2 regions of the Streptomyces shinuiensis genome follow, and region 2 is predicted to be linked to the other one. Evidence: riboswitches for the same ligand, from Rfam matches in the RefSeq annotation. Region 2 holds a riboswitch; the other holds the start of a gene.

Region 1 (6,866 bases), 1.3 Mb from region 2:
GCGGACCGCCCTGCTGGCCGGGGAAGACCGCCGAGTTGATCTTCTTGGCGTGCTCCTGCTTCGACAGGATCACCCCGCCGCGCGGACCGCCCAGGGTCTTGTGGGTCGTGGTGGTGACCACGTCCGCGTACGGCACCGGGTTGGGGTGGAGGCCCGCGGCCACCAGGCCGGCGAAGTGCGCCATGTCCACCATCAGCAGCGCGCCCACCTCGTCGGCGATGCGGCGGAAGGCGGCGAAGTCGAGCTGCCTGGGGTATGCCGACCAGCCGGCGATGATCAGCTTCGGGCGGCGCTCCCCCGCCAGCCGCTCGACCTCCTCCATGTCGACCAGGCCGGTGGTGGCGTCGACGTGGTAGGCGACCACGTCGTACAGCTTGCCGGAGAAGTTGATCTTCATGCCGTGGGTCAGGTGGCCGCCGTGCGCCAGGTCCAGCCCCAGGATGGTGTCGCCCGGCTGCAACAGGGCGAACATCGCCGCGGCGTTGGCCGAGGCGCCCGAGTGCGGCTGGACGTTGGCGGCCTCGGCGCCGAAGAGGGCCTTCACCCGCTCGCGGGCGATGTCCTCGATCACGTCGACGTGCTCGCAGCCGCCGTAGTAGCGGCGGCCGGGGTAGCCCTCGGCGTACTTGTTGGTGAGGACCGAGCCCTGGGCCTGGAGTGCGGCGACCGGGGCGAAGTTCTCCGAGGCGATCATCTCCAGGGTGGTCTGCTGGCGGCGCAGCTCGGCGTCGACGGCTGCGGCGACGTCGGGATCGACCTCGTGCAGGGAACTGTTCAGAAGCGACATCCGGGTCTTTCCGATCGTGGTGTGCTGGCGGACGGCGGGTCCGGGTGCGGAAGAGGCGGGCGGGCCGCCGCTCACTCGCCGGTGAAGGCGGTGTACTCGTCTGCGGACAGCAGGTCTCCCGGCTCGTCCGTCACCCGGATCTTGAACAGCCAACCGCCCTGGTAGGGGGCGGAGTTCACCAGCGCCGGGTCGTCCACCACGTCCTGGTTGACCTCGGTGACCTCACCGGTGACCGGCGCGTACAGGTCGCTGACCGACTTGGTCGACTCCAGCTCGCCGCAGGGTTCGCCCGCGGTCACCGTGTCGCCGACCTCCGGGAGCTGCACGAAGACGACGTCGCCGAGCGCGTTCGCCGCGTGCTCGGTGATGCCGATCGTCGAGACGCCGTCCTCGGCGGCCGACAGCCACTCGTGCTCCTTGCTGTAGCGCAGCTGCTGGGGGTTGCTCATGGCGTGATTCTCCTGATCAGGGGTGTGGTGTGAGAAACGGGTCTTGCCAGGTGGGACGGTGCCCCGGGCAGGTGGTGCGGCAAGTGGTCGGGCGGTCGGTCGGCGGCGGCCCGGGCCGTCAGCGCTCGCGCCGGTAGAACGGCAGCGCGACGACCTCGTAGGGCTCATGCGTACCGCGGATGTCCACCGCCACACCCTCGGTGCCCGGGGCGGCGTGGGCGGCGTCCACGTACGCCATGGCGATCGGCCTGCCCAGCGTGGGGGAGGGGGCGCCGGAGGTGACCTCGCCGATCACCGAGCCGTCCGCGCCGACCACCGCGTACCCGGCGCGCGGCACCCGGCGGCCGGCGGCGACCAGGCCGACCAGCCTGCGCGGCGGGTTCTCGGCGGCCCGCCCGGCGGCGGCCTCCAGGGCGGCGCGGCCGGTGAAGTCGCCGGGCTTGTCGAACTTCACCACGCGGCCGAGCCCGGCTTCGAAGGGGGTGGTGGAACGGGTCAGCTCGTGCCCGTACAGCGGCATGCCCGCCTCCAGCCGCAGCGTGTCGCGGCAGGACAGCCCGCACGGCACCAGGCCCGCGTCCGCGCCGGCCTCGGTCAGCGCCCGCCACAGCACCTCGGCGTCACCGGGGGCGACGAACAGCTCGAAGCCGTCCTCGCCGGTGTAACCGGTGCGGGCGATCAGCGCCTCCACGCCCGCCACCGTGCCGGGCAGCCCGGCGTAGTACCTCAGACCGTCGAGACCGGCGTCGGTGACCTTCGCCAGGACGGCGGCCGCCCGCGGTCCCTGGACGGCCAGGAGGGCGTAGGCGTCGCGGTCGTCGCGCACGGCGGCGCCGGTGAGGCCGGAGCCGCCGAGCCGCTCGGTGAGGGCGTCCAGTACCACCTGGGCGTTGGAGGCGTTGGCGACGACCAGGTACTCCTCCTCGCCCAGCCGGTAGACGATCAGGTCGTCGAGGATGCCGCCGGACTCGTCGCAGATCATGGTGTAACGCGCCCGGCCCACGGCGACGGCGGACAGATGACCGACCAGGGCGCGGTCCAGCAGCTCACCGGCCCGCGGGCCGGTGACGGCGATCTCACCCATGTGGCTCAGGTCGAACAGGCCGGCGCGGGCGCGCACGGCGTTGTGCTCGTCGCGCTCGCTGCCGTAGCGCAGCGGCATGTCCCAGCCCGCGAAGTCCGTCATGGTCGCGCCCAGGGCGCGGTGCACGGAGTCGAGGGCGGTACGGCGGGGGGAATCACTCATGGTCGGCAAGCTCCCGGGCGAGGTGGCGATGTCGTGCGAGGACGGTGGGAAGGACACGTCCTCCCCATCTGTCATCGGAACCTGAGAGGTTCGCCACGAGTCCGCACGGGCGGGCCACGGCTTGCACCTTGGGTGGGACGACTCCGCTCGGGGACCGCCCGCTTTTCAGATCTGCCTCGTCCACACGGTAACGGGGCCTGAGAGATTCAAGGGAGGACTTGCTCCTTCGGCGCCCCGGAAACCGTCGTGACCAGCGTTTCCGGGAACTCTCCCGTGCGGACTCGATCGGCCGGTATGCAGTTGGCCCGCTCATCATCGCACGCCCGGCGCACACCGCCCCCGGGCGGGCGCGAAGCCGCGTCGCGGGGCCCGGGACGAGACGGGTACGGCGCCGTGACACACCTGGTGAACGGCCGTCTTGTCCACCGTCGCCCTTCTTGACACGCTCGGGGTGACGCCGCGAGCACGTGGCGCGAAAGCGGGGAGGGCGTATCCGGTGAGCAGCCTGGAGAGTGCTTGTACGGCACAGGGCGGAGCGCCGCCCCGGCGCAGGGCGGCGCCGGGGAAGACGGTGCCCGCGGCGGCGCCGGAGAGAGCCGGGAGAGCCGGCGGACGCGATCTGCGCGGCACCGCGGCGGTGCGGGTCCTGCGCTTCCCCGCGGGCGACCGGGTGGTCGTCTCCGGGCTGCCGGGCAGCGGCAAGTCCACCCTGATCCGCCGCGTGGTCGCCGAGGACGACGCGGTGGTGCGGATCGACTCCCAGGACATGCGGGAGCGCTGGGAGCGGCGGATGCCCGCCCGGCTGCCGTACGCCGTCTACCGCCCCCTGGTGCGGATCGCGCACTACCTCGCGCTGCGGCGGGCCCTGGCCTCGGGTGCCGGAGTGGTGGTGCACGACTGCGGAGCCCAGGGCTGGGTGCGCCGCTGGCTGGCCCGGGACGCGCGGCGGCGCGGGCGTGCCGTGCACCTGCTGCTGCTGGACGTACCGCCTCGGGTGGCGCTGGCCGGGCAGGCGGAGCGGGGGCGCGGGGTGTCGGCGTACGCCTTCGCCCGGCACCGGCGGGCGGTGCGCCGCCTGGTGGCGGACGCGGAGGCCGGCCGGCTGCCCCCGGGCTGCGTCGCGTCGGTGCTGCTGGACCGGACGGCGGCGGGGGCGCTGCGCGGGGTGGTGTTCGACTGATGTCCGTGCTCCGGTGCCCCGTGAACGCGGGCGCGGCCGGCGGACGGACGCACCCGCCCGGTGCCGATAAGGTTTTCCCATGACCATCCCGCAGCAGTACGGACCGGGGCACGGCGGCGGCTGGCCCGGCAACGAGCTGGAGGAGACCCTCGCCGCCTCCCTCGGCGCCCCCCGAGCGGGCGCCCGGCTGCTGGAGGTGCTCGGACGCAGCAGTCTGTGGGTCCCGCTGCCCGAGGGCGGCGGGCCCGACAGCCCCAGCCTCGACCTGCCCACGATCCAGCTCGACGGGGCGCCCTACGTCCCCGTCTTCAGCTCCGAGCAGCAGTTCCTGCGGTGCGTCGGCTCGCATCTGCCCTTCGCCGTCGCGCCCGCGCGGGAGTTCGCCCGCGGCCTGCCGCCGCAGATGGGTATCGCGGTCAATCCCGAGGGCACCGTCGGCGTCCCCCTGCCCCCGGACGCCGTGGCCGAACTGTGCCGCGAGGGCGGGGCCGAGGGGATCCCGGGGATGGCCGGCGGCGCCCGGGTCCGGCTCTTCGAGCCCGACTGGCAGGAGGAGCCGGTGGACTTCCTGGCCGCCGCGGCCGGTGAGTTCGCGGTGCTGCCGCAGGTCCGCACCGCGCGCCGCGGCCTGGCCAGCGTCGAGGGCGATCCGCCCGCGCTGTTCGTCGGAGTGGAGCTGGACCTGCTGGACACGCAGGCCCGTGCGGCGGCGCACGACGCGCTCGGCCGCGCGCTGGGCCGGGAACCGGTGCGGTGGCCGGTGCAGATGGTGCTGCTGGACGCGGCCCAGGATCCGGTCGTGGACTGGATGCGCCAGTGCGTGCGGCCCTTCTACAACCGCCAGGACCAGCCGTACTGACATCCGGGCCGTCCGGTGTCCCGCGCGGCCGCGCCCGGGTGTCCGGCCCGGGCACCCCTGCCCGGAAACGGCCGAGCGGTCCGGACCCTGTCGGGTGCTGACCGTAAGCTGGTTGGATGTCGGGACGGGACGCGCGCGCGGCCCGGTGAGCGAGGACGACGCGAGAAGGGGCGGCCCACGTGAGCGCGGGTGGAAGCGTTGAGCAGCTGCTGCGGCAGGTGGCGCCCGGGCGGTACGACACCTATGAAGCGCTGTTGCACGCCCTCGCCTCCGGCCGGGTGCGGATGCTGCTCTGGCACGGCCGGGCCGGGTCCCCCGACGCCCAGTACGGGAACATGGAGGTCGCCGGGCACGGCTACGCGCCCTGTGTGACCTCCGAGCACGAGCTGACGGCCTCCGGCTGGACCAGGGACCACGAGGTGGTCGGCGGACGCGACATCGCCGCCGCCCTCTTCCCCGACCGCTGGGGGCTGTGGCTCAACCCGCACGCGCCCGGCGGCGGAGTCGGCGTCCCCTGGCTGGACCTGCGCCGGATCGCGGTCGGGCTGGATAGGCTGCCGGCCGGGCCGCTGCGCATCGGCGAACCGACCGTGGACGTACCGCACTTCTACGCCCAGCTGGCGCACAACGCCCACCGCACGCCCGCCGTGCGCACCCTGCGCCGGGCCTGGGTGCAGCCCGCCCTGGGCGCGCCGCAGCTGGTGATCGGGCTCGACCTGTACGACTCCGCGCCGCAGGCGGTGGATTCGGTGCGGTCGATGATGCAGCAGTCGGTGGCCGCGGTGCCGGACGGGCTGGCGGTGTCCACGGTGTCGATGTCGGACGAGTACGATCCGGTCGCCATGTGGCTGCGGGCCAACTCCCGTCCCTTCTTCGACCGTGACGCCCATGCCGCCGCCCCCGCGGCGGCCCCCGGGCACGGCTACGGCTACCCCCGCCCCTACTGACGCGGCCCGCCGACGACCGGTGGTTTCGTCCGGTATCAACGCTTTGACCTGCGCTGATGTCATTTCGGGCGCCAGGGTCTCAGGTCTATATCACCGACATGCGGACAGTTCACACCGATGGTTGGGCGCAGTACTGTTCGGGCGACCAGCAGTCAAACCGTCACCGACCCCTGAGGTGGAACATGCGAATAACCGGTTCCAGGGTCGTCCAGACGATTGCGGCGGCCCTCGCGGTTGGTGTGATCGCCACTGGATGTGCCAGTGAACGAGGCGAGAAGAGCGAGGGTGAGGGCGGGGACACCTTCGTCTTCGGCGCCGCCGGAGACCCGGGTTCCCTGGACCCCGCGCTGGCGAGCGACGGTGAGACGTTCCGGGTCACCCGCCAGGCCTTCGAGGCGCTGATCGAGCACGAGCCGGGCGGCACCGAGCTGGTCGGCGGCCTCGCCGAGTCGTGGGAGGCCGACGAGACCGGCACCGAGTGGACCTTCAACCTCCGCGAGGGCGTGAAGTTCCACGACGGCGAGAAGCTGACCGCCGAGGCGGTGTGCAAGAACTACGACCACTGGTTCAACTGGACCGGCACGTACCAGGAGAGCGCGGTCTCCTACTACTGGCAGAAGATCTTCGGCGGCTTCGCCGAGAACGAGAGCAAGGACACGCCCAAGGCCAACTACAAGGGCTGCGAGGCGAAGGACGAGCTGACCGCCGTCATCAACGTGCACGAGGCCACGGCCAACCTGCCGGGCGGCTTCTCCCTCCAGGCGCTGGCCATCCACTCCCCGAAGGCCATCGACGCCTACGAGAAGCAGGAGCTGAGCGGCGAGGGCGACGCCATCTCCTACCCCAAGTACAGCCAGGAGGCCGGCGCCGTCGCGGGCACCGGCCCCTTCCGCATCACCGAGTGGGACAAGGGCAACAAGGAAGTCACCCTCGAGCGGTTCGACGACTACTGGGGTGAGAAGGCCGGTGTCGGGAAGCTGGTCTTCCGCACCATCGCCGAGGAGTCCGCGCGCCGCCAGGCGCTGCAGGCCGGCAACATCCACGGCTACGACCTGGTCGCGCCCTCGGACGTGAAGACCCTGGAGAAGGAAGGCTTCCAGGTCCCGGTCCGCGGCGTGTTCAACATCTTCTACATGGGCATGTCGCAGGAGGCGAACAAGGCCCTGGAGAAGAAGGACGTCCGCCAGGCGATCACCCACGCCATCGACCGCGAGAACATCGTCAAGACGCAGCTGCCCGAGGGCGGCGTGGTGGCCACCCAGTTCATGCCGGACACCGTCGACGGCCACTCGGACAAGGTCGCCACCTACGAGTTCGACACGAAGAAGGCCAAGGACCTGCTCAAGAAGGCCGGCGAGGAGAACCTCAAGGTCACCTTCTGCTACCCGACCGAGGTCA
Region 2 (6,866 bases):
CACCGCGTCCGCAGGGCCGCCCCGCACCAGGCTGGCGGGCTGGCGCTTCCTGCTGCGGGACGCGCACGGCGTGGTGGGCGCCGCCGACGCGATGCTCACCGCGGACGGCTGGACGTTCTCCCACTTCTGCGAGGGACCGTTCGTCGCCTCGGCCGAGAGCGCCCTGCGCCGCGCCGAGACGCTACCGGTGGCGTACCGGCCGCGCCTGCTGTCGGTGCCGGAGCTCTACATGCTGACGCTGTGGCTGCACGGTGACACGGAGGCCGACGCCGCCGACGGCTCGCCCGCCCCGGCGGATCTGCTGGTGCCGCTCGCTCCGGCCCCGCCCGGGATCGCGGCGCACCGGCCGCACCGTGTCGACGGCCTGCTGCCGCTGCTGACCCGGCGGCTGGCGCCCCCGCCCCTGCTGGGCACGCCCGTCTGACCCCCGGCGGCACGGCCCGGCGACGGGCCCGGAAGCGACAGTGGTGCCCCGCGGCCGACCGGCCGCGGGGCACCACTGTCGCTTCCGCCCTCCCGAATGACTAGTCATCCACGACTGCGATATCACCCGAACGGATGGTTCTGGTCCGGGCAACAGCACTCCGGAAGGGCGCGTCATCAGAACGTGGGGGGAGTCGCGGCGAAATCCCTGCGGAATTCCGGCCGCGGGACAACACTGGGGGGACCGACCGAGAGACACGGGGGCGGTCATGAACCACGCATCCAACCGCAGCACCACCACATCGCAGCGAAAGAACTCCACCATGTGTCAGCACCAGCCGTCCTGCCCGTCAGCCGACTCCGCCGACCGGGAGGCCGCCCACCTCGTGGCGCACCATCCGGAGCAGGGCTGGAGCCTGCTGTGCAACGGCGTCCTGCTCTTCGAGGACACCGGTGAACTGCTGCCCGACGGGCAGGTCGTCGCGCCGCACCGGCCGCTCGGCGCCGGGCACGTGACGACCGCCGCCTGACGGCGGGCGGCGCCGCCCCACCACAGGGGACGGGCCCCCGCCCGCACGGCGGGGGCCCGTCCCCTGCCGGCTCCGGCCGGCCGCGGCTCAGCCGTCGTAGTCGTCCATCGGAGGGCACGAGCAGACCAGGTTGCGGTCGCCGTAGGCGCCGTCGATGCGCCGTACCGGCGGCCAGTACTTGTCCGCGGCCACGACGCCGGCCGGGAACGCCGCCTCCTCGCGCCCGTAGGAGTGCTCCCACCCGCCGGCGAGCTGCGCGGCGGTGTGCGGGGCGTTGCGCAGCGGGTTGTCCTGCGCGCTCCACTCCCCCGAGGCGACCTTCTCGATCTCGGCACGGATCGCGATCATCGCGTCGCAGAAGCGGTCCAGCTCCGCCAGGTCCTCGCTCTCGGTGGGCTCGATCATCAGCGTCCCCGCCACGGGGAAGGACATCGTCGGGGCGTGGAAGCCGTAGTCGATCAGCCGCTTGGCCACGTCGTCGATACTGACGCCGGTGGCCTTGGTCAGCGGACGGACGTCGATGATGCACTCGTGCGCCACCAGACCGCCCGGACCGGTGTAGAGCACCGGGTAGTGCGGCTCCAGCCGCTTGGCGATGTAGTTGGCCCCGAGCACGGCCACCTGGGTGGCGCGGCGCAGCCCCTCCGCGCCCATCAGCCGCACGTACGCCCACGAGATGGGCAGGATGCCCGCCGAACCCCAGGGCGCCGCCGAGATCGGCCCCACGCCCGTCTCGGGACCGGCGGCGGGCTGGAGCGGGTGGTTGGGCAGGTACGGCGCGAGGTGGGAGCGGACGGCCACCGGGCCGACGCCCGGGCCGCCGCCGCCGTGCGGGATGCAGAAGGTCTTGTGCAGGTTCAGGTGGGAGACGTCCGCGCCGAACTTGCCCGGCTTGGCCAGGCCCACCAGCGCGTTGAGGTTGGCCCCGTCCACGTAGACCTGTCCGCCCGCCTCGTGCACGGCCGCGCAGACGTCGGTGATGTGCTCCTCGAACACGCCGTGGGTGGAGGGGTAGGTGACCATCAGCACCGCCAGCTCCTCGCGGTGCTTGTCGATCTTGGCCCGCAGGTCCTCGACGTCCACGTCGCCGTTCTCACCGGTCCCGACGACGACGACCCTCATCCCGGCCATCACGGCGCTCGCGGCGTTGGTGCCGTGCGCGGAGGACGGAATCAGGCAGACGGTGCGGCCGGCCTCGCCGTTCGCCCGGTGGTACGCCCGTACCGCCAGCAGGCCCGCCAGCTCGCCCTGGGAGCCGGCGTTGGGCTGAACGGAGACCTTGTCGTAACCGGTGACCTCGGCCAGCCGCTCCTCCAGCTCGCGGATCAGCGTCAGATAGCCCTCGGCCTGCTCGGCGGGCGCGAAGGGGTGCAGCGCGCCGAACTCCGGCCAGGTGACCGGCTCCATCTCGGTGGTGGCGTTGAGCTTCATGGTGCACGAGCCCAGCGGGATCATGCCGCGGTCCAGCGCGTAGTCCCGGTCGGCCAGCCGGCGCAGGTAGCGCAGCATCGACGTCTCGGAGCGGTGCCGGTGGAAGACCGGGTGGGTCAGGTACTCGTCGGTGCGCAGCAGGGAGGCGGGCAGCACCTCGCCGACGGCCTCGTCCAGCGCCTCGGCGTCCCCGGCCCCGGAATCCACGCCGAAGGCGCTCCACACGGCGGCGAGCTGCGCGCGTCCGGTGGTCTCGTCGCAGGCGACGCCGACGTGGTCGGCATCGGTCAGCCGCAGGTTGACCCCGGCCTCGCGGGCGGCGGCGACGACCTCGGCGGCCCGGCCGGGCACCCGCGCGGTGACGGTGTCGAAGAACGTGTCGTGGACGATCCCGACCCCGCCCTCGCGCAGCCCCTGGGCGAGGACGGCGGCGTAGCGGTGGGTGCGGCGGGCGATGGCGGCCAGCCCGTCGGGGCCGTGGTGGACGGCGTACATCCCCGCCATCACAGCGAGCAGCACCTGGGCGGTGCAGATGTTGCTGGTGGCCTTCTCCCGGCGGATGTGCTGCTCCCGGGTCTGCAGGGCCAGGCGGTAGGCCCTGGCCCCGTCGGCGTCCACCGAGACGCCCACAAGACGGCCGGGCAGGTTGCGCGCGAACTTCTCCCGCACCGCCATGAACCCGGCGTGCGGCCCGCCGAAGCCCATCGGCACACCGAAGCGCTGACTGGAGCCCACCGCGATGTCGGCGCCCAGCTCGCCGGGGGAGGTCAGCAGGGTGAGGGCGAGCAGGTCGGCGGCGACGGTGACGACAGCGCCCAGCCCGTGCGCCTCCTCGATCACGCCGCGCAGATCGCGCACGGCGCCGGAGGCGCCCGGGTACTGCAGCAGCACGCCGAAGACACCGCGTTCGGCGGCCTCGGCGGGGATGCCGCCGGACAGGTCGGCGACGACGACCTCCACCCCGGTGGGCTCGGCGCGCGTCTCGATCACGGCGATCGTCTGCGGCAGGCAGTCGGCGTCGACCAGGAAGACGCCCTGCTTGACCTTGCCGACGCGCCGGGACAGCGCCATGGCCTCGGCCGCCGCGGTGCCCTCGTCCAGCAGCGAGGCCCCGGAGGTCGGCAGCCCGGTCAGGTCCGCGACCACGGTCTGGAAGTTCAGCAGCGCCTCCAGACGCCCCTGCGATATCTCCGGCTGGTAGGGGGTGTAGGCCGTGTACCAGGCGGGGTTCTCCATGACGTTGCGCAGGATGACCGGCGGCGTGAAGGTGCCGTGGTAGCCCAGGCCGATCATGGAGTCCAGCACCTGGTTGCGCCCCGCCAGGGAACGCAGCTCCGCCAGGGCTTCCGCCTCGCCGCGGGCCGCGGGCAGGTCCAGCGCCTCGGTGCTCCTGATCACCTCTGGTACGGCGGCGGCGGCCAGCTCGTCCAGCGATCCGTAGCCGACCTGGGCGAGCATCTTGGCCTGCTCACCGGCGTCGGGGCCGATGTGGCGCTCCTCGAAGGGAGTGCCCCGCTCCAGCTCCGCGAGGGAGACGGCGGGAGGAGTGCGGTCTGCTGTCATCTGGAGGCCTCCTGGTCTGCGCGACCTGCGAGGGGCACCGCGGCGCGGGTGCCCCGACGGCCTCCCCCTCTGTCATCGCGACCTGAGAGCTTCACCGGCCCGCGTTCGCGGCCCGGTTTTCACCGTCGGTGAGGAGGGGCTGCGGCGTCGTCCGTCGTGGCCCGCCCTGCTTTCCAGAGTGACCTCACCCGCGCGGTACGTGAGCCTGAGAGATTCCGGGGAGGATTTGCTCCTTCGGCGCCCCCGGCACTGTCACCGGAGGACTCTCCCGCTCGGGGTCGACAGCCACTTCAGAGCCTACCAGCGCCCGATGGCAGCAGCCCGGCCTCGGCTCTCGACGTCCTGCCCGAGTGGCCGGTGGGCCGAATGTGCCGTTTCGTTGTTTGTGGCGACTGTTTGCGAGCAGGCGCCTCTTCGTGCGAGGAGTTGGAGGGACCGCCGTGCAGACCGACATCGACCCGCGGAATCTGATAGGCCTCAAGGCGTTCGACAGCACCGGACAGAAGATAGGGACCGTGGACGAGGTGTACCTCGACGACGCCACCGGCGTCCCCGAGTGGGCGGCTGTGCGCACCGGGTTCTTCAGCCGCGACGCCTTCGTCCCACTGGAGCCCAGCGAGGTGGTGGACGGGACGCTGAAGGTGCCCTTCGAGCGCTCCCTGGTGAAGGAGGCGCCGGACTTCGGCGTGGGCCGCCACCTCTCCCCCGAACAGGAACTGCAGCTCTACCACCACTACGGGCTGGGTGTACCCGGCGACGCCGCGCCCGCCTCCGACGAGGACATGACGTTCGGGCGGATCGCGGGCTCCGAGGCCTGACCGCCCCACGGCGGGAGCGGCTCGGAGGGCTCCAGCTCCGGATCGTCCACCGCGAAGGTCCGCACCCGGCCCGGCGGCGATCCGGGCCGCTCGAACCGCACCGTGACCCGCCCCAGACCACTGCCCTGCACCCACCCCGGCCCGTACCGCGCGTGCCGTATGTCCAGACCGGGCAGCCAGTGCCGTACCGCCTCCGTTTCCCTCCCGGCCGCCGCTCCGCCCGCCTCGGGCGGAGCGGCGGCCGGCGGCCGGCCCACGTCGGAGGGCCCGGCGGTCCGGGCGCCGGCCTGGGCGAACAGGTCCTCCTGGGTGAAGTCGGCCAGCCCGCTCACCCCGACCCCCAGCAGCCGCACCCCGGCGGTGGTGTCCACGCCCTCGACGAGCCGGGCGGCGGCCTCCCTCACCACCGCCGGGTCGTCGGTCGGTCCGCGCAGCGTCTCGGAGCGGGTGAGCGTGGAGAAGTCGTAGCTGCGGATCTTGACCACCACCGTGCGCCCGGAGCGCCCCGCCGCCCGCAGTCGCGCGGCGCAGCGGTCGGCGAGCCGTGCGATCTCGGCCCGGATCCGGGCGCGGTCGGTGAGGTCGGTGTCGAAGGTGTCCTCGACCGAGACCGACTTGGCGTCGCGCTCGGCGACCACCGGCCGTTCGTCGGTCCCCCGCGTCATCGCGTACAGCGCAGCGCCGTGCGCCCGGCCCAGCAGCCGCACCAGCTCCGCCTCCCCCGCCTCGGCGATCTCACCGACGGTGGCTATCCCCGCCCGGCGCAGGGTCTGGGCGGTGGCGGGCCCGACGCCGGGCAGCGTGCGCACCGGCATCGGCGCCAGCAGCGCCCGCTCGGTGCCCGGCGGGATCACCACCAGCCCGTCGGGCTTGGCCTGCTCCGAGGCGATCTTGGCAAGCATCTTGGAACCCGCCAGCCCCACCGAGCCGCTGAGCCCGGTTGCGGCACGGATGTCCCGGCGCAGCCGTTCGCCCACGGCACGGGCGGCGTCGGCAGACCACCGCCCCGTCTCTCCCGCCGCCCCGCCCGCCTGGAGGTCGACGAACGCCTCGTCCAGGCTGAGCGGCTCCACCAGCGGCGACAGCTCGCGCAGCAGTCCCATCACCACCTCGCTGACCTGGCGATAGAGCCCGAAACGGGGAGTGAGGTAGGCGGCGTTCGGGCACAGCCGGCGGGCCTGGGCCATCGGCATCGCCGAGTGCACCCCGAAGGCCCGGGCCTCGTAGGAGGCGGTGGCGACCACCCCGCGCGGCCCGAGGCCACCGACGATCACGGGCTTTCCGCGCAGACTGGGCTTGGCCGCCTGCTCCACGGCGGCGTAGAAGGCGTCCATGTCCAGGTGCAGGACCGTCGGTGTCCCTCTCACACCTGTGATGCTGCCCTACGCCACTGACAGGGGCGACCGCGGCATCCGCCGGCTCCGCCCCACCGGGCCGTACCGGTGGTCCGGCCGTCGCGCCGGGTCATCCCGCCCGGTTGCGGCGGCGCGCCAGCTCGTCGGCCGGATTGTCCCCGACGATCGTCTCCCCGGTGTCGACCCGCTCGGCGTGCAGTCGGGACAGGGCGGCCTCGACGTCCCGCCACACCACGCCGACCGCGATTCCGAAGATCCCCTGACCGCCCTGGAGGAGGTCGACGACCTCGTCGGGCGATGAGCACTCGTAGACCGTCGCGCCGTCGCTCATGAGCGTCATCCGCTCCAGGTCCCCGGCCCCGCGCGAGCGCAGGTGCCTCACGGCGGTACGGATGTTCTGCAGTGACACCCCGGCGTCCAGAAGGCGCTTGACGATCTTCAGTACGACCACGTCGCGGAGGCTGTAGAGCCGCTGGGTGCCCGAGCCGTACGCCGGGCGGACGCTGGGCTCGACCAGGCCTGTACGGGCCCAGTAGTCGAGCTGCCGGTAGGTGATGCCCGCGGCCGCGCACGCCGTCGGGCCACGGTAGCCGACCAGTTCGGGTGCGGGGCCCTGCGCGGCGGGGGCGGACCGGGCGGTAGGCCGTATGGAGGATCCGCGCAACGGATACGGATCGCCCGCCGCCCTGCTGTCGCCGGTGCTTCTCACGCCGACCCTCCGTCCTTCACGTCCCGCGGATATGCCC

Evidence for each region. A riboswitch is a leader RNA that binds a small molecule or an ion and turns the genes downstream of it on or off. The one in region 2 is predicted to bind glycine.
Region 1: linked by a shared signal. The riboswitch ahead of gcvT (glycine cleavage system aminomethyltransferase GcvT) and the one ahead of gcvP (aminomethyl-transferring glycine dehydrogenase) in region 2 are both predicted to bind glycine.

Annotation. Positions count from the first base shown of each region.
Region 1 is NZ_JBIHML010000001.1:1,745,413-1,752,278, reverse strand. Features, by position in the region: gene glyA (serine hydroxymethyltransferase) at 1-787, opposite strand, end outside; gene gcvH (glycine cleavage system protein GcvH) at 859-1,236, opposite strand; gene gcvT (glycine cleavage system aminomethyltransferase GcvT) at 1,355-2,482, opposite strand; glycine riboswitch at 2,658-2,766, opposite strand; gene ACGRHY_RS07605 (AAA family ATPase) at 2,979-3,662, shown strand; gene ACGRHY_RS07600 (enhanced serine sensitivity protein SseB) at 3,742-4,521, shown strand; gene ACGRHY_RS07595 (enhanced serine sensitivity protein SseB C-terminal domain-containing protein) at 4,701-5,468, shown strand; gene ACGRHY_RS07590 (ABC transporter substrate-binding protein) at 5,651-6,866, shown strand, end outside.
Region 2 is NZ_JBIHML010000001.1:427,798-434,663, forward strand. Features, by position in the region: gene ACGRHY_RS01845 (hypothetical protein) at 1-424, shown strand, start outside; gene ACGRHY_RS01850 (DUF5999 family protein) at 747-953, shown strand; gene gcvP (aminomethyl-transferring glycine dehydrogenase) at 1,041-3,947, opposite strand; glycine riboswitch at 4,131-4,228, opposite strand; gene ACGRHY_RS01860 (PRC-barrel domain-containing protein) at 4,388-4,765, shown strand; gene ACGRHY_RS01865 (DNA polymerase IV) at 4,681-6,132, opposite strand; gene ACGRHY_RS01870 (MerR family transcriptional regulator) at 6,230-6,829, opposite strand.